2 regions of the Clostridium sp. CS1-1 genome follow, and region 2 is predicted to be linked to the other one. Evidence: riboswitches for the same ligand, from Rfam matches in the RefSeq annotation. Region 2 holds a riboswitch; the other holds the start of a gene.
What was found. A riboswitch is a leader RNA that binds a small molecule or an ion and turns the genes downstream of it on or off. The one in region 2 is predicted to bind glycine.
Positions count from the first base shown of each region.

Region 1: another riboswitch for glycine. It lies ahead of gcvT (glycine cleavage system aminomethyltransferase GcvT); the one in region 2 lies ahead of AC0N0V_RS01195 (GrdX family protein).

Region 1 is NZ_CM148680.1:2,933,387-2,946,044, forward strand. Features, by position in the region: gene gcvPA (aminomethyl-transferring glycine dehydrogenase subunit GcvPA) at 1-1,251, opposite strand, end outside; gene gcvH (glycine cleavage system protein GcvH) at 1,253-1,636, opposite strand; gene gcvT (glycine cleavage system aminomethyltransferase GcvT) at 1,655-2,761, opposite strand; glycine riboswitch at 3,099-3,197, opposite strand; gene lon (endopeptidase La) at 3,795-6,167, opposite strand; gene AC0N0V_RS13780 (TetR/AcrR family transcriptional regulator) at 6,283-6,846, opposite strand; gene AC0N0V_RS13785 (RecT family recombinase) at 6,907-7,779, opposite strand; gene AC0N0V_RS13790 (amino acid permease) at 8,228-9,676, opposite strand; gene AC0N0V_RS13795 (SLC13 family permease) at 10,039-11,172, shown strand; gene AC0N0V_RS13800 (cytochrome ubiquinol oxidase subunit I) at 11,315-11,479, shown strand; gene cydD (thiol reductant ABC exporter subunit CydD) at 11,601-12,658, shown strand, end outside.
Region 2 is NZ_CM148680.1:238,965-251,622, reverse strand. Features, by position in the region: gene grdB (glycine reductase complex selenoprotein B) at 1-1,168, opposite strand, end outside; gene grdA (glycine/sarcosine/betaine reductase complex selenoprotein A) at 1,211-1,675, opposite strand; gene AC0N0V_RS01210 (glycine/sarcosine/betaine reductase component B subunit) at 1,817-3,103, opposite strand; gene AC0N0V_RS01205 (thioredoxin family protein) at 3,225-3,557, opposite strand; gene trxB (thioredoxin-disulfide reductase) at 3,571-4,491, opposite strand; gene AC0N0V_RS01195 (GrdX family protein) at 4,668-5,045, opposite strand; glycine riboswitch at 5,135-5,187, opposite strand; glycine riboswitch at 5,191-5,375, opposite strand; gene AC0N0V_RS01190 (DegV family protein) at 5,855-6,691, opposite strand; gene AC0N0V_RS01185 (tRNA (cytidine(34)-2'-O)-methyltransferase) at 6,705-7,172, opposite strand; gene AC0N0V_RS01180 (N-acetylmuramoyl-L-alanine amidase family protein) at 7,301-8,251, opposite strand; tRNA gene AC0N0V_RS01175 (tRNA-Leu) at 8,379-8,463, opposite strand; gene AC0N0V_RS01170 (VanW family protein) at 8,647-10,020, opposite strand; gene AC0N0V_RS01165 (VanW family protein) at 10,142-11,284, opposite strand; gene AC0N0V_RS01160 (competence/damage-inducible protein A) at 11,491-12,658, shown strand, end outside.

The DNA of each region.
Region 1 (12,658 bases), 2.4 Mb from region 2:
AGGGTATTCTTTATCCATCTCATATCCACCAAGTATTTTATTTTCTGAGAGTACCTTATTTACATATTGAACTTCACTTTCTGAAGAAATTACAAATTCCTTAAAGAACGGCTTATTAAATAGCGGCTTATACTTTCCACTCTTCGTTATCTGATCAAAAGCATAATGAGATTTTTGTATGCACTGTTCAGCAACTTCCTTTATTCCCTTCTTTCCTAGAGTTGTCAAGTATATTAATGCAGTTAGAGCATTAAGCGCCTGATTTGAACAAATATTCGAAGAAGCTTTTTCTCTTCTTATGTGTTGCTCTCTTGCTTGTAAAGTTAAAACAAATGCTCTCTTTCCTTCTTTATCTGTAGTTTCCCCAACAATTCTACCAGGTATTTTTCTAAGATGTTTTTTAGTTGTAGCAAGGAATCCTAAGTAAGGTCCTCCATAATTTAAATTATTTCCAAGAGATTGGCCATCACCTATAGCTATATCTGCTCCGCATTCTCCTGGATTTTTTAATATTCCCAGTGAAATAGGATCACAAGATACAATTAATAATGATTTGTTTTGATGAACGAGTTTTTCTATTTCTGATAACTCTTCAACTACTCCAAAGAAATTTGGTGTTTGAACTATAAAAGCTGCCACATCCTTATTTAATTCAGCTTTAAGTTTTTCTATATGGGTAGCTCCATCTAATTCATCAATTTCTATCACATTTTGATTTTTAAACCTACAATAAGTTTTTAAAACCTTTCTTGTTTCTGGATGAACACCCTTAGAAATAATAACACTCTTTCTTTTTGTTGCATCAACAGCCATTTGTACTGCTTCCACACAAGCTGTTGCTCCATCATACATTGAAGCATTAGCTGCATCCATTCCAGTAAGATTAGATATCATGGTTTGATACTCAAATATTGCCTGTAGTGTTCCTTGACTTATCTCTGCTTGATAAGGAGTATAAGCTGTATAGAACTCTGACCTTGATACCAAATGTTTAATTATTGAAGGTATATAATGGTCATAAGCTCCAGCACCTAGGAAGCAAACTAACTCCTCACAACTTTTATTTGAATTAGCTAGTTTATTAATATAAGATTGAACTTCAAGTTCTGACATACTATTATTTATATTTAATCTTCTATTTAAACGAACTTCCTTAGGGATATCTTCAAACAAATCATCTATCCCATTAACCCCTATGGTCTTTAGCATTAATTCTTGATCCTCTATTGTTAATGGTATATAGGTCTGCATACTATTCCTCCTTACCACATATTTTTTTATATTGTTCAGCATTTAATAATGTTTCAAGTTCTGACTTATCAGTAAGTTCAACAGCTATCATCCAATTTTTATAAGCATCTTCATTAACCGACTCTGGATCATCTATTAGCTCCTCATTTATTCGAAGTACCTTACCACTAACTGGAATATTTAAATCTGAAGCTGCTTTCACTGACTCAACAACGCCAAAAGAATCTTCTTTAGAAAACTCTGAGTCCACCTCTGGCAACTCAACAAAAACTATATCTCCTAAAGAGTGTTGTGCAAAGTCAGTAATACCTATATAAACTTCATCTCCTTCAACTTTTACCCATTCATGATCTTCACTATAAAATAATCCTTCCAAAACCTTCATCTTAAAATCCCCCTTAAATTATTTATTATAATTTTTCTTATAAAACTTTTTACTAACTACTACGGCTTCATTCATCTTATTTCTAACTTTTATGAAAATTGTAGTTCCTAATTCAGAATAATTAGAGTCAACCAATGCAAGTCCTATATTCTTTTTCACAGATGGTGAAAAATAACCAGTAGTAACCAGCCCTATTCCCTCATCACCAGCAAAGACCTCATACCCGTGTCTAGGAATACCTCTATCCTTCATTTCAAATCCAACTATTTTTCTCTTTAAGCCTTCCTTCTTTTGTTTCACAAGTACATCTTTGCCTATAAAATCTTCATTATCTAACTTAACAAAGAAACCTAATCCTGCTTCAAGTGGAGTTATTGTATCTGATAATTCATTTCCATATAGAGGCAAATTAACTTCAAATCTTAATGTATCTCTACATCCTAATCCTACAGGTTTTAACCCATCTTCTTTTCCAGTTTCCAATATTTTGTCCCATAGACTAACTACATCATCTGAATCCATATAAAGTTCAAAGCCATCTTCCCCAGTATATCCTGTTCTGGAAACTAAACACCTTTTCCCATCTATTAAAACATCTCTCTTACAAAAGAAGAATTTAATATCTTTTAAATTTGTATCAGTAAGCCTTTGAAGTATTTCTTCTGCCTTTGGTCCTTGAATTGCAAGCTGAGCCACCGAATATGATATATTATTCAATTTAACATTATAGTTACCCTTATTACTTAGCATCCACTCGAAATCCTTTTCAATGTTCCCAGCATTTATTACTAGATAAACATGTTTTTCATTAAACCTATAAACTAATAAGTCATCAACAATTCCTCCATCTGGATAACACATAGGTGTATACAAGACTTGATTATCTACCAAAGATTTTACGTCATTAGTTACTAATTTTTGAGTGAAAGCAATTGCGTCTTCTCCAATTATTTCTACCTCTCCCATATGAGAAACATCGAATAATCCAGCCTTCATTCGTACGGTTTCATGTTCTTGTATTATTCCTTCAAATTGCACAGGAAGTGCCCATCCAGCAAAGTCTATTATTTTTCCTTCGTATTTTTCATATGAATTAATTAATGGGGTTTTTTTTAAGTGTTCCATATTCGAAAACCTCCTAATATTTTTTTACATAACAAAAAGAGGACCATGAAGGTAAAATTTAACTTACCCCACATGTCCTCTGTAATATTACCTGAGAGTCTCGATATAAACAGAGTTCTTGGCATCAGATGGAGTTTTAACTCCACCTTATACTTAGAAATCGTTATCCAGTGACATAGCCGCTCTTTATTCCCTCTTTGAAGAAAATCAAAGAACCCAAATCTCCGATTTGATGTGAATCGCTTTCACAGAGTTTGAGGGAGTATTAGAGCAGGTAATCATCGGAAAATATATCTTGCACCGTCGGTTCTGTAATTAAACAGTCTCTCCAGAGTTTTGTCCTATAACGCTAGGTTTACCTGAAAGTTTCTAATACAGTCGTGGAACTATATCATTGCTCCTTCGGTTAACAAATGTTATCTCACGCTATAATCATCCAAACCATTTTATTTTAACTATACTTCTATTATATTTATCTATTAATTTGTTTACAAGGCTAGTTAGAAGATTAACACTTACTTTCCATTATATTACTTTTTATTTATCTAAATGATATTTATATAATATTAACTTGATATATATGGTAATTAATCCTTATGTTCATTAACATATTTTTACTAATTTGTTTAATAAATATCAAACTTATGTAAACCATTATTGGTCTTATTACAAGGACAGATTACTACAGAGTACATACGAATAGTAGTGAATTTGCACTCTCAACGAAAGAATATGATCTACTAGCTTTCATTCTTCACTTTCCCAAATATATTTTTATATCTTCATAAAATCTACATACACTTAAGTTAAAATATAATAATACATAGTTTAAGGAGGTGATTTTAATGATAGGTTTAACTCTAGCTCAATGCATTCAAGCATGTGGACTAACTGGCCAAGCATTAGCAGATTGTATATCAATGATGTTAGGCATGAGATAGGTTTCTTCCAATGAACAAAGAAGGGGTTGTCTCAAAACTTGATTTAAAATCTAACTTTGAAACAACCTCTTCTTAGATAAATATTATTATATTTAATTTGAATCAAAGGATTCTTCAATAGCTACCTTTGGGCTTAACGCATGTTCTAATCTAGGTAAAGATATTCCTAAGGTTTCTTTAAGAACATCTTCTATTGTTTCGACCGCTATAATATCTAATTCCTTTTTCACTTCTTCAGGCACATCTTTAAGATCTACCACATTATCTTTTGGAATTAACACTTTCTTTATACCTGCTCTTTCAGCAGCCAATAATTTTTCTTTCAGTCCACCAATTGCTAGCACAATCCCTCTTAAAGTTATCTCTCCAGTCATAGCAATCTTTGAATCAACTTTTATACCTGTGGCAAGAGAAGCAAGTGCAGTAAATAGGGTAACTCCAGCAGAAGGCCCGTCCTTTGGAACCGCACCGGTCGGTACGTGAATGTGCAAGTCTCTTTCCTTAAAGTTAAAACTATTCACTGGTAATCTTGATTTTAATAAACTTAATGAAATTCTAGCAGATTCTTTCATTACATCTCCTAGCTTACCAGTTAAGATTACTTGTCCATTTCCTGGCATATCTGTAGCTTCGATAAATAATATTTCTCCCCCAACTGGTGTCCAAGCAAGCCCAGTTACAACCCCTGTTGGATTATCGAGTTGTGCCTTATCATGTCTTGAAACCTGTTTGCCGAGTAAATCCTCTAATACATTGTCTGTAACTTTAAACGGTAATTCTACTTTATTAGATACAATTTTCTCTGTGGCTACTCTTGCAATGGTAGCTAATTGCTTTTTCAGACCTCTAACCCCTGCTTCTAAAGTATAATTACTAATAACTTTCTTTAAGGCTTCATCTTCTATTTGCAATTGTTCCTCTGTTAAACCATGATCTTCTAGAACTGAAGGCATTAAATGATTCTTTCCAATATGGAATTTCTCACTAGTTGTATAACTAGATATTTGTATAACCTCCATTCTATCTAAAAGAGGACCAGGTATATTATGAAGAGAGTTAGCTGTAGCAATAAAGAATACCTCTGATAAGTCATAAGGAACATTTAAATAATGATCTGTAAAGCTATCATTTTGTTCTGGATCAAGAACCTCTAATAGTGCACTTGCTGGATCACCATTGTAGCCACTCATTAGCTTATCTACTTCATCTAGAACCATAACTGGATTTTTTTCTCCAGCTTTCTTGATGCCTTGAATGATCCTTCCTGGCATTGCTCCTACATAAGTTTTACGATGACCTCTAATTTCAGCTTCATCTCGAACACCGCCTAAACTTAAACGTACATATTTTCTATGAAGAGCTTCAGCGATACTTTTTCCTAAGCTTGTTTTTCCTGTTCCTGGAGGCCCAACAAGTAATAAGATAGACCCTTTTTTTCCTTTTTTAAGCTTCATAACAGCTAAATGTTGTAATATTCTCTCTTTTACTTTTTCTAAGCCATAATGCTCGTTATCAAGTATTCGTCTTGCTTCTAATATGTCGATATCCTTTGTTTCTCCCGGTTTCCAAGGGAGCTGTATTAGTAATTCTAAATAATTACGTATAACATTATAGTCAGAACTATTAGGGTTTTGATTTTCTAGTTTACTTAATTCCTCTAAAGCAACTTTTTTAATATCCTCTGGCATCTCAGCCTCTTCAATTTTTCTTAGATAGTCTTTTTCATTCTTAGAATCTTTATCTTCATTTAGTTCTTCCTGAATAGCCTTTAACTGTTCTCTTAATACAGATTCTCTATGATTTTTATTTGCTTTTTCTGAAAGTCTTTCTGCTATCTCAAATTGGAACTTAAGAGATTCTTTTTGTTTTAAAAGATACTCCATAAATTTGAAGCTTCTTTCTTTCACGGATTGAATTTTAATTAATTCATATTTTTCATCACTGGATAGGGGCATAAATTGCGCTAGATATCCCATTAACTTATTTAAATCTTTTATATCCTCAATTGATTTTATAAAGGCTTCTGAACCCTTGAAATGTTCACTCATTTCATAGGTAATTTTCTTTATTTGTCCAATAATTTCTTTTATATTCTCTTCTGTTAAATCAATAAAGTCTGATGCTATCTCATACTCGCCATTGATAAAGTCACTTTGAATTTCAATATTCTTAACCTCAACACGTTCTAGCATTTTAATTTTAATTTTATACCCTGTTTCTATTTTTTCTATATGATTAACTTTAAAAAGAACTCCTATTTTATAAAAATCTTCTTTTTTTAATCCGTTTCGATTAAAATTTTGATTTAATGGTAGGGCAATACTTATCTCATCTTCTCTACCTAAATATTGTAGTTCCCTTTCACTAAAATGATTAAGCTTAAGAGTATGATCCATATTAGGCAATAAAATAGCATCTGAAATAGGAACTATCAACCCTAACTTATTTTTTTCACTTTTTGTCATGTTTTTTCACTCCTTATATCATCAATTAAACGAATGCTCATTTAATTATTTGTTGATTAATTGCGAGGCTTTATGGTATTTTCTTTTTCAAGATAAGCCTCGCTTTTATAGACTATTATACAAGTAATGCATCTTGCATAATTGTAATTATTTCTTCAAGCATACTTGATTTTTCTTCTTCTCCAATACAGTGATTGGTAGCTATTAATTTTATTGGTGAGAAGAGTATAGCAACCAAGTTATTACTATTAATATCCTTAATAACTTTATTTTTTTTCATTTCATCTAATAATTTATTTAAAATTTCACTGCTTTTCTTTCTTTCACAGCGATTGGCTAAAGCAGGACAATTAGAAAACTGATCCACAAATCTAAATATCTCTTCATGTTCTCGTATATAGTTGTAGTAACTTCGAATAAGTTTCTCGATAAGTTCTTTCCCATTGATTCCTTGACAAACTTTATTGAGTAAATGATTAGAGATTTCTTCGGAATATTCCTGGTAAATTTCCTGTAACATAATCTCTTTATTTTCATAGTAAATATAAACAGTAGCTGGTGAAACTCTCGCTTCTTTAGCTATCTTTGAAATGGAAGTACCGTGAAAACCCTCTTCTAGTGTTAATTTAATTACTGCTTCTTTTATATTTTTTTGTTTTTCATCGTCTTTTTTTCTCATTTACTCACCCCTAGTGAATTCTATAATAAACGTTCATTCACTTATTGTCAAGAAATTTTTTTATTTAACTAAGGTTTCCTCTTCTAGTTTGTTAACCATTTTCTTATATTCCTGTGTAAACTCTGCTGGCTTAACTTCTAAATCTTCAACTGGTTGTTTTTCATATCTAGAAAGTAATTCTATTAATGCATCTGCTTGTTCGTGAGTAAGCTTACTTAATGGAATTCCTATCTCCTTCATTGTGTATTGCTTTAACTCATCTACTTCAATACCTTTAGATTTTGCTAACTCCCATATATCAGATTTTTGTTCTTTTCTCATTATGTGAGTTTTAGAAGCCTCTTCTTTTTGTTTCCTATCTATTACTGAATCTATTGTTTCATCTCCTATTTCTTCTTTTGTTACTAGTCCATTTATTCCAAATGCTCTTTTTAATACAAATACCTCCGCAACTTTTTGTATCATAGCAGATGGATACTTTCTCCAAATATTATTGTTTTGATTATACTCACCAAAATCTACATAACTTATGAATGGCTTCTTTCCCTTTCTATCGCATCTAGCCCAAGCTCCCATAATTCTTCCTCTTTTACTCCCAAATCTATGAGTAATTCTATACTCTGCTGCATCGATTTCAAATACATCTCCCTCATGTACTACAAAGGATATTAAGCCTTCGAATTCGGGACTTGTTTGCGCATATTTTAAATATCCATCTCTAGAGGTCATTATATTAGTCTGATTACCATATTTAGTGAACCATATCTCTCGTTTAAAGGGATCTAAATTATACTGTTTGCTAAGATATAGGAAAATATTTAGCTCATCTTCAGTTGCTCCTTTGGCTACTGTATTTTTAATTAATTCGATTTGCTTACTGTCATAGGTAAATGTATTGTTGTACATTGGTATTTCAACAGTTTTATTTTCCATTATACAATCCCTCCTTATCCATATTTTTTATAACATATTAAATGAAATTATTAAATTCTGATGCACTTTATTTCTATAAACTAATTTTAAATCTTTATTCTTCTTTTTCTAATCTTTTACAATAATTGTATTTTCACATTACCGCTTTTGCCTAAAATGTTGGGCTTAAATTTTATTTCTATCTTTCTATTTTTCCCTGCTATAATTTTTTATATCCAATACGAAACATAGCAATAAATTCATGTTTTTTCACTAATAGAGAATAACTAATTTAATTTTTGTAGTTTTCTATTCTTGCCCTCCTTTTAAAAAATTTCAAAGTAATTTATAATTTTGTAATAATCTGTTTCTTAAGTATAATAAAACTCCTTAGCTAAAGTTTTAATTCTCTTTAACTAAGGAGCTGTTTTTATTAATTGATTAATCGCTCTAAATCCATATACTCTTTTTATATTGCTTTACTTTCAGTTTCTTCTTTATTTGTTCTCTTTGCTATCATTGGTAATATTAATCCTAATCCTAATAATACAATTGGAGTTAACACATTAAGTGTTATTTGGAAATACCATTCTCCTGAGTAAGTTTTAACTCCCTTAGGGAACATACCCATTATACAAGCGAAGGCTGTAAATACAAAACACCATAATCCAGCCAAGTATCCAAATGTCTTGTTTTTAGTGAACTGATAAGTAGCTTCGAACTTACCTGCTACAGCTTTCTTTAATGCCATGTAAGCAAAGAATACCCATAAGTATCTTAATGGCATTACTACTGCATTTAATCTTAATAACCAGTTAAATAGAGATGTCATATCACCTATTCCTAGTGCAGGCACTATTATAAGTGTTCCAACTAATACCGCTGTTAGTTTGTACCCATTAACTGGTGTACCATTTTCGTTAACTTTTGTTAATGACTTTGGTATAAACTTGTTATCAACATCAGCTAATAAAACTTTTATTGGCGCATCTATTGAGAATGCTAAAGCTGATATTTGAGCTAAAGTGTTTGCAATTGCATATATTATTAAGAATAAGTTTCCTACTCCATAGTATTGTCCTAATTTCTGGAATGAATAGTATGCACCATTCATCATTAAGTCCTTTGGAATATTATTTGGATCAAACATCATTCCCATTGCAAATGAACCAAGTAGTGCTGTTACGGCAACCATTACTGCAAGGGCTATCATTCCCTTAGGGAAGTCCTTTGAAGGATTTTTCATATTGTTTACATATGGTGATATCTTTTCGGCTCCACCAACTGCAAATACTAATATTGCTAAAGTCGTTAAATAATCAAAGTTAAAGTCTGGCATTAATGACTTCATACTAAAATCAATGCTATATGTTTGAGCAGTAGTTATAGCTGGCGCTGCTATAGCTAGTATTACATAAAGAATTGACATAACAAACATTGATGTACCTGCTATGGTACCAATTCTCTTTATTGAGTTTACACCCTTTGATGATATCCATAAGAATACTAAAAAAACAATTAAACACATTGACTGTAAAATCATTGGGTTCATGTTTTTTACGAAAGTTCCATTTTGTTTTGCAGCCCATCCTAAAGCTATTAGTACGGCCTGAGGCTTTTGAGCTAAGTAAGGAACGTGAACTACCCAGTATGTCCAACCAGCTAAAAAAGCTAATTTAGTACCAGATGTTGTTCTGATCCATGAACTTACTCCACCTTTACTTTCTTTGAAAGTTGAACCCATTTCTCCTACCATTAATGCATATGGTACGAAGTACAATGCGAACATTAATATCCATGAAACAACTACCTTCATACCTTGGCTTGCAAAACCATTTACGACGTTTCCGAAGCCCCAAACACTTACAAAAGCCATTAAAGCAAGGTTGTTCCAACTTAATTTCTTGTTATTCTCCATTTTGTTTCCCTCCTCGGTTGAAATCTTTTACAAATAAAAAATAAATAACTTAATTATTTCATTTTTTATATAATAGCATGGATTTATTCACTTTACAATGACATTTTTAGGCCACTTTCACATAAACTATTAATTTCCCAATCGTTTTCCACTAAATATAGTGAAGATTATTTATCCGATGACTACCCACTCTAATCCCCCCCGCACACTCTGTAAAAGTGATTCACATTCAATAATAAAATAGAGCTGTATAAAAATGAATCGTTACTTTAAATGTTGTAAATAGCTTTTTACTTTTATATAATAGGGAAGGGGTTTTTACATTCATACATATAATTAAAATAACGGAGATGATACTCGCTATGGAAATTTTAAGCAACCAACTTGGTTACATACAGCTATTAATGGAAAAGTTAAAAAAAGAAAAAGTATTTATTATATCATTTTCTCTTGCAGTTTTTTCTTCTTTTTTCCTTACACCTAAAGTATCTTATATAAATTTTAAAGTTCTAGTGCTGCTCTTTAATCTAATGATAATAGTTTCGGCATTCGAGGAATTAAAAGTTATGGATAAGCTTGCACTAGAAATACTTACCAAATGCAAGGATACAAGAATGGTTTCAATGGTATTTATAATAATAACTTTTTTTACTTCTATGCTCGTTACTAATGATGTAGCACTAATTACTTTTGTTCCTCTTGCTATTCTTACTTTTAAAAAGGCAAAAAAAGATTCTATGAAAACAATTATACTTCAGACTTTAGCTGCAAATATCGGCAGCAGCTTAACCCCTATGGGAAATCCACAAAATTTATTTTTATTTACTCACTATAATTTGAGCGGAGTTCAGTTTTTCTCTGTAACCATCCCTTTTGTAGTGCTTGGGCTGCTTTGGCTTTACTTTTTAAATAGAATGGTTCTTAAAGAAGAACTTCAGCTTTCATTACATACCGTGAAAGTAACGGACAGAAAAAAAGTTAGAGTATATTTACTTTTATTTGCTTTTGTAGTACTTTCAGTATTTGGGTTTATAGACTACAAATATACATTTCTAGCTGTGATACTAAGTGTATTATTTATAGACAAGTATCTCATAAAATCAGTTGATTACTTTTTATTAGCTACATTTGTTTGTTTTTTTATATTCATTGGAAACATCTCAAACATAGAATTCATACAATCATATATGCAGAATTTTTTACAAAAATCAGAAAGAGTTTATTTTTCTTCTATAATACTAAGCCAGATAGTAAGTAATGTGCCCTGCTCTATACTAGTATCAAGCTTTACGAATAATTGGAGAGAAGTTCTTCTTGGAGTGAATATTGGAGGTATGGGAACATTAATCGCTTCACTTGCAAGTCTTATTTCTTATAAAATATATGCTAATGAAAATGAAGAAAAGAGCAAAGTTTATATAAACAAGTTTAATCTATATAATTTTTTAAGCTTATTTATATTTACACTTATAAACTACATATACATTAAATTTTAATGAAAAAGTATGAAATCAAAATTAAAATGATTTCATACTTTTTTATTTCAGCACTGTATAATGTACTATGCAATTTTCTATTTAAGCCTGTAATTCAAATAACTCTATCAAAATTTTGTTTTGAAGTGGTGAAATTTTCGAAATGAACTGGTCTAATTACTCAAGGCTTGTAGGGGACCTCTTTGAAGTTCTGTTAGCGCTTGAGGCTTTACTTGCCTTCTTCCTATCTAAACTTGAACTTTTTGAAACAGTTGAAGATTTCTACTTCTACAAATGGCATATTTTACACTTTCCACGATTATACTAGAAATGTCAAAATTTATTTAAAGATTCAAATAAGAGTCATTTAAGGCTCTAAACCCTACTAAAGTTAAGCTTTACTTCAAATGGTAGAATGCTTGTTATGCTTGAAAAGGAGTCTGCGTAAAATGATTAATAAAAAACTTCTAAAAGAAGCCAAAATTAATAGCTTGTATATTCCTAAAACTATAGTAAATCCAGTGTTAAACTCAATATTTGCCATATTAAACGCATATTTTTTAGCTCTGATAGTTAGTGGAATATTTATTAATAAACAAAACCTAAGTGAATTAAAAATATATCTAGTTCTTTTGCTGCTAAATGGAGCTTTAAGATCAATTTGGAACTTTATTATAGAAAACTCTATTAAAAAGTTATCTGAGGAAATAAAAGAAAATATAATAAGAAACTTCTTTAATATTATATTATCCTCTAACCCTTACAAAGTTAAAGAACAAAAAAGTGCAGAACTTATTAACATACTCACTGAAGGGGATGAAATGCTTACGCCTTATTTCACCCAATACATACCACAATTTTTTTCAGCAGTTCTAACACCTGTAATAATATGTGCTTTTGTTTTTTTTTATGATAGTATCTCAGCATTGATAATGCTTATAACCTATCCTTTAATTCCACTTTTTATGACTTTGATTGGATATAAGTCTAAAGAGATCAATGAACAGCAGTGGAAAAAGTTAATCATTTTAAGCTCTCATTTTTTAGATATGCTTCAAGGAATGAGAACTTTAAAGATTTTTCACAGAAGTAAAATTCAAGAAGAAAAAGTTTATAAGGTAAGTGAAAGTTACAGAAAATCAACGATGAGTGTTTTAAAGATATCTTTTCTATCTGCCATGGTACTAGAAACAGCTGCTACTATAAGTACTGCGGTTGTTGCTGTTAATCTTGGCTTAAGACTTGTTTACAATAAAATTGATTTTCTAACAGCCTTTCTTATTTTGGTAATTACACCAGATTTTTATTTACCACTTCGTCAATTAGGGGTAAAATTTCATGCCTCTCTTAACGGTGAGGTTACAATGGACAAAATATCTTCTATAGAAGAAATACTTAAAACGGATAACTCAATATCACAGGGATCTTCTCGCAGTAAGATTATTTCAAAAATAAAAGTTGATAAACTAAATTTTTTCCATGGAGAAAACGAAACCTTAAATGATAT
Region 2 (12,658 bases):
GAACTATTCTGTTAGCACCAACTGTTAAAGAGATTGGAACTACTGTACACATGTGAACTACTGGAAGTCCTCCACGTTCAATTTCTTTTACAAGCGTTGCACCGCAACGTGTACAAGTTCCTCAGGTGGACGTTAGTATAACTGCGTCAACACCATCAGCTATTAATTCTTTAACTATAGTTTCACCAAATTTCTTTGATGAAGCAACTGCTGTTCCGTTACCAACAGTAGTATAGAAGTAATTGTGAAGTGAACCTATTTTTCCTTCTTTCTCCATTTGTCTTAATACGTCAACTGGAAGTACTCTGTCTGAATCTGTATTAGCATAAGTTGGATCGTATCCACCGTGTGCAGTTTCGTATGTTTCTGCTGTTAAATCCATTACACCTTCTATGTTATATTTTCCGAACTTAGAAGCATTTGATGACTCTATGTGATCTGGGTTTCCTTTTGGAACTATACCACCTGATGTAACTAATGCTATCTTAGCTTTTGATATATCTTTTACAGCTGGATTTGGAGCAACTCTGTCGAATACAGGCATTTTGAATTCTGTTACAAACTCTTCACCCTTTAACTTTTTAACAAGCATATCAACAGCTCTCTTTGATCCTCTTTCTGCTGCGAAATAATTCTTTCTTATACCTCTTTCGATATAGTTATCTTCAGTAGGTAGTCCGATTTCTTCTCCCTTAGCAAGCTTTACTGCTAAAGCAGCAACCTTTGGAAGTGCATCTCTCATACCAGCAGCACTGTTTTTAGTTTCTACAATATAAACATGCTTTTTGTATAAATCAGCACCTGGATTTTCAATATACATAGCTGTAAGTACAGGTATTCCTAGCTTTTCTTCAACTTCCTTTGCAATGTGTCCGCAAGCAACACCATATCTTCCAGCATTGAAAGCAGGTCCAGCTATAAATAGGTCAGGATTATACTTCTTAACCATATCTATAATTTCTGCTTTAGCTTCTTCAGTGTTTTCATTGAAATATGAGTCTCCACAGATAACTGTAGCAACTATTTCAACACCCTCTTTGCTTAGTAAACCATTTAGTCCCATACCAGGACCTACAAAACCTTCTCTAACTTCTGGTTTTATATCTGCTTTTTCTTCTCCGCCTATACCAGCGTAAAATTGATTTATATAATGAACAACTTTAATCATTTCAGCATTTCCCCCCTTATAGGAATTTACACGTACTTCATATTAATATTTTGAGTATTGAGTTCTAACGTTCTTAACTTCTTCGATGATAGCATCTACGTCAAGAACCATTTCCATCATTCCGCACTGTTCGTCATAAACAGTTGCATCACATTCATCTTTTATTTCTGGCTCAACTACATGGTAAACTGCAAGACCTAGTGGAATTCCAGCTAGTGGACCTGCAAAAGTTGGGTCTCCAGCAGCTACAGTTTCAGCTGAAAGTCCAGATGCTTCTGCTTCTGCTCCTCCGATTACTACTACTACGTTTTCTGCACCATGCTTTTCAGTTAAGTCTTTTACTCTTTGTTGGATCTCCAGATCCATAGCACCAGCGGCTGTTCAGACAAAACATTCTGTTGATGCGAAAATTATTTCTGCTCCAGCTGATTTAACACAAGCTTCTATAGCTGGTCCTGGAATTCCATCTCTATCTCCTACTGCAATAACTTTTTTTCCTTGTAACATCTATATCTTCCTCTCTTTCAATCCACATTCTTGTATACCTTTACAATGTACTAATATCGATAAAATTAACTATTACATAAAATTACTTATTTTATGATAAGTGATAATTTTACTTTAATATTCAGTCTATTTAAGGTGATTTTAGTATCCTTTAGCTGTTAAGTAGTTAAATCCTACTTCACTTGTTGCTCCAGTTATAACCTGGATTTCAGCTTCTATAGTACCATCTTCTCTTAAACTTCCTACGTGTCCACCTGCTATTATATCAGCAGCTTCTACGTGACCTATTATCTTTTTCATAACTGGAAGTATAACAACTTCATTAGCATTTCCACCAGTAACTACTGCATCACCTTTTGGTGTTGAGTCTGCAAGTGATTGTGAAGCTCCATCTTGTCCAGCATATTCATCTGTAATTAATACAGTTTTAATTCCCTTGTCAGTAATCTTGTTGCAGTTCATAACTAGGTCAGCATCTGGATTACCAAATCCTTCTTCTGATATTATTACTGCATCAGCTCCTAAGTATTCAACTAACTTAGCAGTCATGTTTGATGATCTTTCTTTATCTGCAAGATAAACATTTTCGTTTGTAATTACACAACCTAAGAAGTTGAAGTCTTTTCCATGTCTTTCATATAGATCCTCAATTACTGGGTGATTCATATGAACATAGCTTGGGTTTTTATCACAAGCTGAAACACAGTTTCCGCTTACTACTGCTCCATCAAATACTTCTGTTGGATATAAGAATGTTGGTATAATTTTCTTAGCATCTACTCCATATACATATGTGTCATGTAAAAGTCCTTGAGTTTGAAGCATGTACACATATACTACCTTTGGAAGATCAGGATATTGTTTAACTTGATCTAATATTGGTAATGTTTCATAAGCTTTAATTTCATCTGGTTCAACATTTCTTCCAGCTTCTCCAAGGTATGTAGCAGCTTTGAATCCAACCATTCTTACAGCTTCTTCATGCTCATGTTGTTTAACGCCTTCTTTTGGTTCACAAATAATTACTAAGTTATTTGTCTTTGAGAATGGAGTGTATTTAGCGCCTTCTCCGCTCATGTCTATGATACCTTCTTGGAAACCAACTATTTTACCTGTAGTAACTACAGCAGCTCCCTTTAATACATGAGTTCTTCCTGCACCAACCATATCAACTTTGCTGATGAATCCTGGGAATATTCCACCCTTTCCTTCAACTTTAACTCTTGGTTCTATGACATCTTTTACAGGGATTATTCTTGTTTCCTCGCCTGGCTTTGCAATTTCAAAGTCTATGCTTTGAATCTTTTCGTCTCCACCAACTGCTTCTAATAACTCTTCTTTATTTACATAAAGAACTCCATTTTCAACCTTTGTTTCAGCTCCAAATTGAATGTCCTTTACATAAATTTTTCCTAATTCTAAACGCAAAGTGTTCACCTCCAAATTTATTCCGATTGAGAGTTAAGTTTTTAACTCTCAATCAATATCAAACTATTTTTTAGGGTTTTGAGTGATTATTTATTATTAATTTTAATTGATAACTTTTAAATTATAGAGTTTCATAGTAAGCTTTTATAAAGCCTTCTATATCATCTAATGTAGCGATTTTGTCAGCAGTTATTGAACTTGCTTTCTCTCCATTTTTGTAGATTATCATTGTTGGTAATCCAAGAACTTTTTGTGATATAGCAAGTCTTCTAGCTGTGCTTGTATTTAAACTAGCAAACTTTATTTTATCGCCATATTTTCCTTCAAGGTCGTGTACTCCTGGCATAAGCTGTTTACATATTTCACACTTATCTCCCCAGAAATCTACGAATACTGGCTTCTCAGTATAGTTTACAACCTCTGCATCAAAATTTTCCTTATTTAATTCTATCATTTATAGACCCTCCTTATTTATGATTTTCTATATAATGCTCAGCAACAGTTGCAGCTATAGCTCCGTCTGCCGCTGCTGTTATTACCTGTCTTAATGTTTTCTTTCTAACATCTCCTGCTGCAAATACTCCAGGTATGTTTGTTCTCATGTCTTCATCAGTTACAATATAACCATCTTCTAACTCTAATTTATCAGCAAATAATTGAGTTATTGGATCATATCCTACAAATACGAAACATCCATCAACCTTTAAATCACTAGTTTCTCCTGTTTCTCTATTTCTTATTACAAGACCTTCTAATATCTCATCTCCAATAGCTTTCTCAATTACTGAGTTCCAGATAAAGCTTATCTTTGGATTTGCAAAAGCTTTTTCTTGTAAAGATTTCGCTGCTCTTAATGAATCTCTTCTATGTACTACAGTTACATGTTCTGCAAATTTTGTAAGGTATATAGCTTCAGTTATAGCTGAATCCCCTCCACCAATAACAGCAACATCTAGCTCAGTAAAGAAGTCTGCATCACAAGTTGCACAATATGAAACTCCCTTCGCTCTTAATTCTACTTCATTTTCAAATCCTCCAAGCCTTGGGTTAGCTCCAGTAGCTATTATTATAGTTTTTGCTTGATATGAGTCTTTTCTACCTTTTACAGTTTTAATATCTCCCTCAAGTTCAACTTCAATAATATCATCAACAGCAAACTTAGTTCCAAATTCTTCTGCTTGCTTTCTCATTCTTTCACTTAATGTTGATCCTGTACATTCTTCAATTGAACCAGGATAATTTTCTAGTTCATCTGTAGTTGTTGCTTGTCCACCAAATTTTGCTTTCTCAATAATTAGAGTATCCATTCTTGATCTAGCACCGTAAAGTCCTGCTGATAATCCAGCTGGTCCACCACCAATTATTATTGTGTCATAAATGTGTGACATTGTTATTACCTCCTAAATATTATTAATTAAATCATTACTAGTGAGAATCACCAGTTTAGGATAATAAGCCCTTATGATTAACCCCTATTTTACTAGATGTTTATAAACCTTGCAATTATGGATATGTAGTATATATCCAATCCTAGATACAAAGTCTAGTTATTATATAAAATATATTAGTATAATGCATGATAAATCAAATCATAATCTATTAACTGAAAATCCTCTAAAACATTTTCATTCCAATTTGGAATCCCAAATTTTGTTGTAAACTTTTCAGTTGCATATATTCCTTCTTCTATATACTTTAAGGAATCCATATCTACAGTATTTTCTTTATTTTTTGATATGATGACTGTTCTATACGGAGTCTCATTTGGTTTTATACTACTCATTAAAGGATGAGTAAGTAGCTTGTGTCCATTATGAATATAGTCTCTTACTTTTTTAAAAACTTCAATAGTAGACCCGCCTATAAATTCAGTTACATATTTATTACTTAAATTTTCTTTGCTAAGTGGATTATTTGTTACAACTATTATTGGTTCTATCATACTCAATCTCCTTTATAGGATTATTACCAATCCATCAATTGGCAATTAGATAAACAAAAAAACAGAGGTAAAGGCTTTTTCGCTTTTACCTCTGTCTATTAACCTGAGAGTTTTACTCCTTCGGTGCATAAGCTTTCCAGAGACTTGTCCATTTTCGGTCCTTTTGCCTGAGAGCTTCATATTATTTCGCAAAAATAATATTTCTTCCTTCGGCTATCCACTTAAGGATGCTATATATCTAGATATTAAATTCACATTTAGATCTATAGCTAAGTAATAAATTGCGCAAAACTTTGTTAACAATTCTACTTAATCTCCCGAAAATTTCATCCAAACTTATTAACTTTTTTAATGTTACTGTTTACAATTACTATTATATATTACTAATACAAAAAATTCTATATTTTTAAAAGATATTTAGTATTGTGTTTTTTGATACATATTATTCATTTTACTAATACTTAGTTACATTTTCTTGTACTAATTACTTTAAATGGATATATTTCGACTATTTATTTCGTTTATTATACAAAATATTTAATCAAATGACTTAATTCGTCAAATAAATGCATTTTTACCCTTATTTTTTGAACTTATTAATATATTTGCTCGAAATGCAATTTTGATAATTTGTTAACAATAGTTTGTTAACATTTGTTACAATTTATTAACACTATTTTGTTAACAAATTGTTATAATCATCAATTTATATATATAGTTTTTATTATAAATAAGAAAAGCGCCATAAATATTATCGGAGTTTAATAATATTTATGGCGCTTTTCTATCAAATAAATTATTGTTAAGTATTAAAAATTCTCTATAAAAAATACTCCAGTAGCATCAGGTCCAGCGTGTACTCCTACAACGCAACCTACTTGACAGTCTATAAACGAACTTCCATTAGCCTTTAATTCCCCTCTTAATATATCAACATCCTTGCTTTCTATTTCAAGCAGAATAGTTTCTTCCTCACTCTTTATTCCTTTTTTATAAACATAGTCTAAAATAGTTCTTACAGCTTTTTTACTTCCTCTAACCTTATCCATAACTACCATTTCACCATTATCTACTGTAAGTATAGGCCTTATACTCAATAAACTCCCAATAACCCCAGCTGTTTTAGACAATCTTCCACCCTTAACTAAATTATCCAAACTATTGAAAACAATTGCGCTTTTTATATGCGGTATTATTGTAAGAAGCTCTTCCTTAATAATATCTATTGAAAGTCCGCTTTCCTTTAATTTTGCCGCTTTTATTACTAAAAGTCCTAGTCCGGATGTTACATTTAGACTATCTATCACAACAATTTCATCACTTTCAAGAGTTTCTTTAGCTATACATGCTGATTGATAAGTACCACTCATCTTTGAGGAAAGGTGTATTGAAATTATCTTATAACCTTGATCTATGTACTTTTTATAACATTCTATAAATCTCGACGGTGTTACTTGTGTGGTTTTAGGAAACACATCCAAACTACTCATTTTTTCCAGTAATGTATGGGTGTCTATATCTACTCCATCTCTATAAGTTTCCTCATCAAAACTTACTAAAAGAGGAAGTACTTCTATATCATACTTTTTTAATATGTATTCTGGCAGATCTGCGGTACTATCAGTAATTACCTTTATTTTTTCCATTACCTCACCTTTCCTACTTCATCCTCGGGAAATCCATTTGTCTTAAGGCTTCATATGCTACTATCGATACCGTATTAGATAAATTTAAGGAACGGGCACTAGTCTCTATCATAGGTACTTTAATACATCTTTCAGGGTCACTTTCTCTTATTCTATCAGGAAGACCTGATGATTCTCTTCCAAACACTATGAAATCACCTTGCTTAAATTGAACCTCATGGTAAAAATTACCGGCATGAGTAGTTGAAAAATAAAACGTAGAGCTGCTATACTTTTCTCTAAGTTCTTCGTAGGATTCATATACAGTAAGATCTAAGTGCTTCCAGTAGTCAAGCCCTGCCCTTCTTACTTGTTTTTCATCTAAGCTAAATCCTAATGGTTTTATTAAGTGTAATTTAGAATTTGTTAGCACACAGGTCCTAGCTATATTTCCTGTATTCTGAGGTATTTCTGGTTGAAACAATACTATATTTAAATTCAAATTAATTCCTCCTTATCCTAAGCAATTCTCCTTGTAAAATATAAGGAGAACTCAAAATCTCTTCAAAAAGATTTCATCAAATATATTATTATATAATACCTTAATAGTAAAGAGTTTGCAAATACTGTTTAGTGTTTTACTTCATTAACATTAACTTTACTAGTATTAGATTTTAAAGATTTCTCTACCTTAGTTTCTGATTTAACTGTACTTTTACTTTTTATATCAGTTTTTTGAGTATTTTTGTTTATTTTGTTGGATATGTCGCCTTGGTCACTTTTCTTAACGCCATTATTTTTGTTATCTTGTTTAATTAAATCTTTTTCACTAGAACTTACTTCATCTATATAAGAAGTGCTCTCTTTATTATGTTCATCATACCCATAACTATCTTTATTGCTCAAGTATTCTATAACTCCATTTGAAATACTTTCACCTATACTCTTTAATGTTTCATCCTTAGATAACTTGTCCCTATCCTCTTTACTTGTAATATAACCACACTCAACTAGCGCACTTGGCATTTTGCTGTATCTAAGAACAGCAAGATTTTGCCTCCTTATTCCTCTATCTTCCCACTTATCACTTTTTAAAATCTTATTCTGCATGACTCTAGCCAGTTCTATCCTTTGTTCTCTCTGATATCCATCAGGATCATAAAAATAAGTACTAATCCCTTTATAGTTAGGATCACTAATCGAATTAATATGTACTGAAATAAAAACATCAGCCCTACTAGAATTTGCCTTAGCACCTATTTCCTTTAACGGAATAAGTACATCAGTATTCCTTGTTAAAATTACAGTATATCCTTTATTCTTTAAATACTCTTCTACATATTTTACAACTTTAAGTGTCAAATCTTTTTCATTCATAGTTCCATAGCTTGCTCCCTTATCAACTCCACCATGCCCTGAGTCTAGAACTATAATATATTTGCTATTTTCATTTAACTTATCTTTATTATCCTCTAATTTATTATTTTTTCCTGAGGCCTTAATCACAGGTAACGAAGATTCCCTAAGAATACTTCTACCCTCTACCGACACGAATCCTTTTCCAAATATTGACATTAGCATAGTAAAAAAAATACAAGAAAGCGTAAATCTTTTCCTGTTAACAATCCTCATATTAAAATCCTCTCTATTTTGATTTTTCTTTAGATGCTTAAACAAATATCTTTTTCTCAAATCCTAACTAAATTTATGGTGCGGGTAACAGGATTTGAACCTGCACGGTATTACCCATTAGAACCTGAATCTAACGCGTCTGCCAATTCCGCCATACCCGCATCTGTAATAATTTTACAAGTATATTATATCATATTATTCCAACATAATGAATATATCTATATAATATTTCTACTAGTATAAAGTGAAACTCCAACCAGATGGAGTATTAGATTGGATAGTCATCGGATAAAATTAAAATAGAGAATTAGAAACTATTAAAATTCCTAATTCCCTATTTCTCTTTAACTTTTCGTTCCTTTTTTTATAATAGCATCAACAGGCTTATAGAAGTCATTTGCAACAACATCTTGACTAATAACTTTCCCGTTTTGAATAACCTTTTTTGTAACTTTAACTTTAAAACCAGTAGACGGTGCTTGCACTTGTTGTGTTTGTCCAATAGGCAAAGTAGGATCATCCACATATTTTACTCCTGGCTGTATAGTTTCATATACTTCTGAGCTAATTTCAGTTACTATACCTTTCAGAGAACTATTAGAATATATATTAAAGATAACATTTCCCCCTGAAGTACTACCTTCTATATACATTGGATAATCTAGAGTATTTTTAAACTTATAGTCTAGATTACCATAATCAACTGTGGCATCCAAACCTAAAGGCACATAATGAGACGGAAGCGTATGATGTGCCCTTGCTACAGAATTAATATTAGATCTAAGTATTGCATTATATAATGTTGTAGATACCTGACATATTCCTCCACCTAAACCTGAATCAACTTGGTTTCCTATAATAACTGGAGCTGATTGATATCCTTTTCCAGCAGTTCTTTCCCCAACCACATCATTAAAGCTAAATACATCTCCAGGCAATAATATTGTACCATTGATACTTCTTGTTGCTAATATTATATTATTCGCTCTTTCTGGCGATGATATAGACCCGTAATTGGTAGTGAATGTTGCAATTCTGGAATCTATAGAGAATAACTTTTCTGCAGTGATTCTGGCCGTAACCACTTCAATAGGTGCATTAATGGTTACATCTGGTCCTTTATCTCCATTAATCTTAGAAGTTATTTCTTTTCTTAATTTATCTTTCTCAAGCTTTCTACCATTTTGTTCCGATACGGCTTCGAAATTTCCTCCATATCCTTTCATTTTTGCATTTATAGGATCCTTTTTTACATCCTTTTCAATAGTATCTAATATACTATCTATTTGCTTTGTATCATAGGCAAAGTTTAGTTCGAATTGTTTTTCTCCACCTTTTTTTATTAATCTGTATTTAGAAAACAAATTTAAACTTTTTCCATATTCAAAAGCTTGATTTATAACTTCATCAACATTATGTTTAGGATTTAGTTTAGAATAATCTATAGTATATGTTTTATCTGGTGTAACTATATTCATTTTCTTTTTTATTACAGTAGCACCATGTCCTTGTTCTATAATCTTTTTCGCCTCATCCTTAGTTTTTCCAGATAAGTTTTCGCCTTCAATTTTAACTCCAGGGTATATTAAGTTGTTCCACTGTTTTACAGTGCTATACTGATGGAATATTACTCCAAAAGAACTACTTACTATTATTACAACAGCTATTATAATTCCCAAGGGTAACTTTTTCTTCTTAGCTCTCTTCTTCCTTGCCACCAACATCACCTCTTTACTTATCCTTCGTTTGCTACAACAAAAACCATGTTAAGCATAACTTTATCCGACATAATTTTATCTTTTACCTAGCTATTATACTATAAAACAAAACTTATTCAAATTAATTTCTAGCAGCTGAATTAGAATACAAGTTAAAAACAACATTTCCACCTGCAGTGTATGCCTGTATGTATACCGGATATTCCAGCGTATTCTTGAACTTATAATCAATATTTCCATAGTCTACAGTGGCATCCATTCCCTCTGGTACATAATGAACTGGAAGTGTATGGTGAGTTCTTTCCAATGATGTCATACCAGAATTATATACCGCATTATATAGTGTAGAAGATACCTGACAAATTCCTCCACCAAGCCCTGACTCTAACCTGTTATCTACAATCACCGGCGCAGCCTCGTACCCTCTTTCTGAAGTTCTTTCACCTACAATATCATTGAAGCTAAACACATCCCCTGGCATCAATATTTTTCCATTAATACTCTTAGTTGATATAATTATATTATTAGACCTTTGTGGTGAGGATATAGCTCCAAAGTTTGTAGTAAACCCTCCAATTCTTGAATTAATACCCTTTATCATGTCTGCTTTGATTCTAGGTTCAAATGTTTCTGTAGGCACGCTTACCTGAACATCACTACTTACACCCTTATTCAATTCAGTTAAAATCTCTTTCTCAATTCTATCTCGTTGAACCCTCCTACCGATCTTTTCTGATACTACATTGAAACCATTTCCTGCAACTTCTAAAGTGGCATCTCTAGGAGCGATGTTCACGTCACTTTCAATAGTTTTTATTAAATTCTTTACAGGTTCTCTATTATAAGAGAAGGTTAGTTTATAGTTTATGTAGTTTGGCTTTTTTAATAAGATATACTTATGGAATAAATTCAAGTTTTTCCCATAAGCATAAGCTTGATTAACAGCTGAATCTATATCGAACTTTAGATTTAGTTCAGAATAACCTAAAGTATAATTATTTTCACCTTCAATAACGTTAATTTTTCCTTTAGACACTCGTTCAGCAGAAATTCCTCTGATTACAGCTAAAGCTTCGGCTTTAGTTTTTCCCGATAAATTTATACCATCTACCGTTACCCCTGGATAAATTAAATTATTCCAATATTTTATGTCCTGATAATGATACGTTATGTAACCACAAGCCGAACTTAATAGTAAAACTGAAATTATAACTATTCCTATAAGGCCATTCTTAGAGGTATTAACCTTTTTTTCTAACTCCATTTGAAAATCCCCCTTTGCTTTTCCCCAATGTTATTATACTACAGTGTTACTCACTTTTGTATTTATTGATTACTTATTTATTATATTTGCTAAAATAAACAAATATAATAGACAAATAAGACTAAATTAAGCATTGGCGTAAATATAGTGTATAATTTAAAATATATAACTTTAATTCTTAATTTTAAATCGCTGGAGGTATATAAATGAAGGCTGAAATTTTATGTGTTGGTACAGAAATTTTACTTGGAGATATTGTAAATACAAACGGTCAATACTTATCAAAACGACTAGCAGACCTTGGTTTTTCTGTGTATCACCAATCTGTAGTTGGCGATAATGCGGAAAGATTAAAGAATGAATTTAAAGACATCTTTAGTAGGGCTAACTTAGTAATTACTACAGGTGGCCTAGGGCCTACTCCTGATGACCTTACTAAAGAAACAGGTGCTGAATATTTTAACAAGAAGATGGTACTGGACCAAGTTACTCTAGATAAACTTAATTCATATTTTATTAGAAATGGTAGAGGCGAACTAGAAGGAAATAACTTAAAACAAGCTTATTTTCCTGAAGGATCGACTATCCTTCCAAATGATCATGGCACTGCTCCTGGTTGTGCCATAGTGGAAAACGAAAAAATTCTCATAGTTTTACCTGGACCTCCAAGAGAGATGAAGCCTATGTTTGAAAACTATGTAGTCCCATTTCTAAGAAAGTATAGTGATGAGATTTTAAAATCTAAGATATTAAGGATTTGTGGTATTGGCGAAGGCGTTATGGCCGAGCAAATTTCTGACATTATAAATGAAAGCGTTAACCCTACAGTTGCTCCATACGCAAAGGAATGGGAGGTTACCTTGAGGCTTACTGCTAAGGCTAAAACTGAAGAAGAAGCTTCTAGACTTATAGTTCCCATAGAAAAACAAATTCGAGATAGATTAGGTGAAAACATATATGGTGAAGATGAGACTTCGCTTGAAGAGGTTATAGGAAATCTTCTTATATCAAAAAACCTAACAATATCCACAGCAGAATCCTGCACTGGTGGGCTAATAGCATCAAAACTCGTTAACTATCCTGGTATTTCCTCCACTTTTATGGAAGGAGCCGTTACCTATAGCAACGATGCAAAAATGAATCGTCTAAATGTAAAAAAAGAAACATTAGAAAAATTCGGGGCTGTAAGTGAGGAAACCGCAAGAGAGATGGCAGAAGGTATTGCTAAAACCTCTGGCACAAACATAGGTTTATCTACTACCGGTATCGCAGGACCAGGTGGTGGAACTATTGAAAAGCCTGTAGGACTTGTGTACATAGGGCTCTATATAAATGGAATTGTTCAAGTTAAAAAACTTGAACTTTCAGGAGATA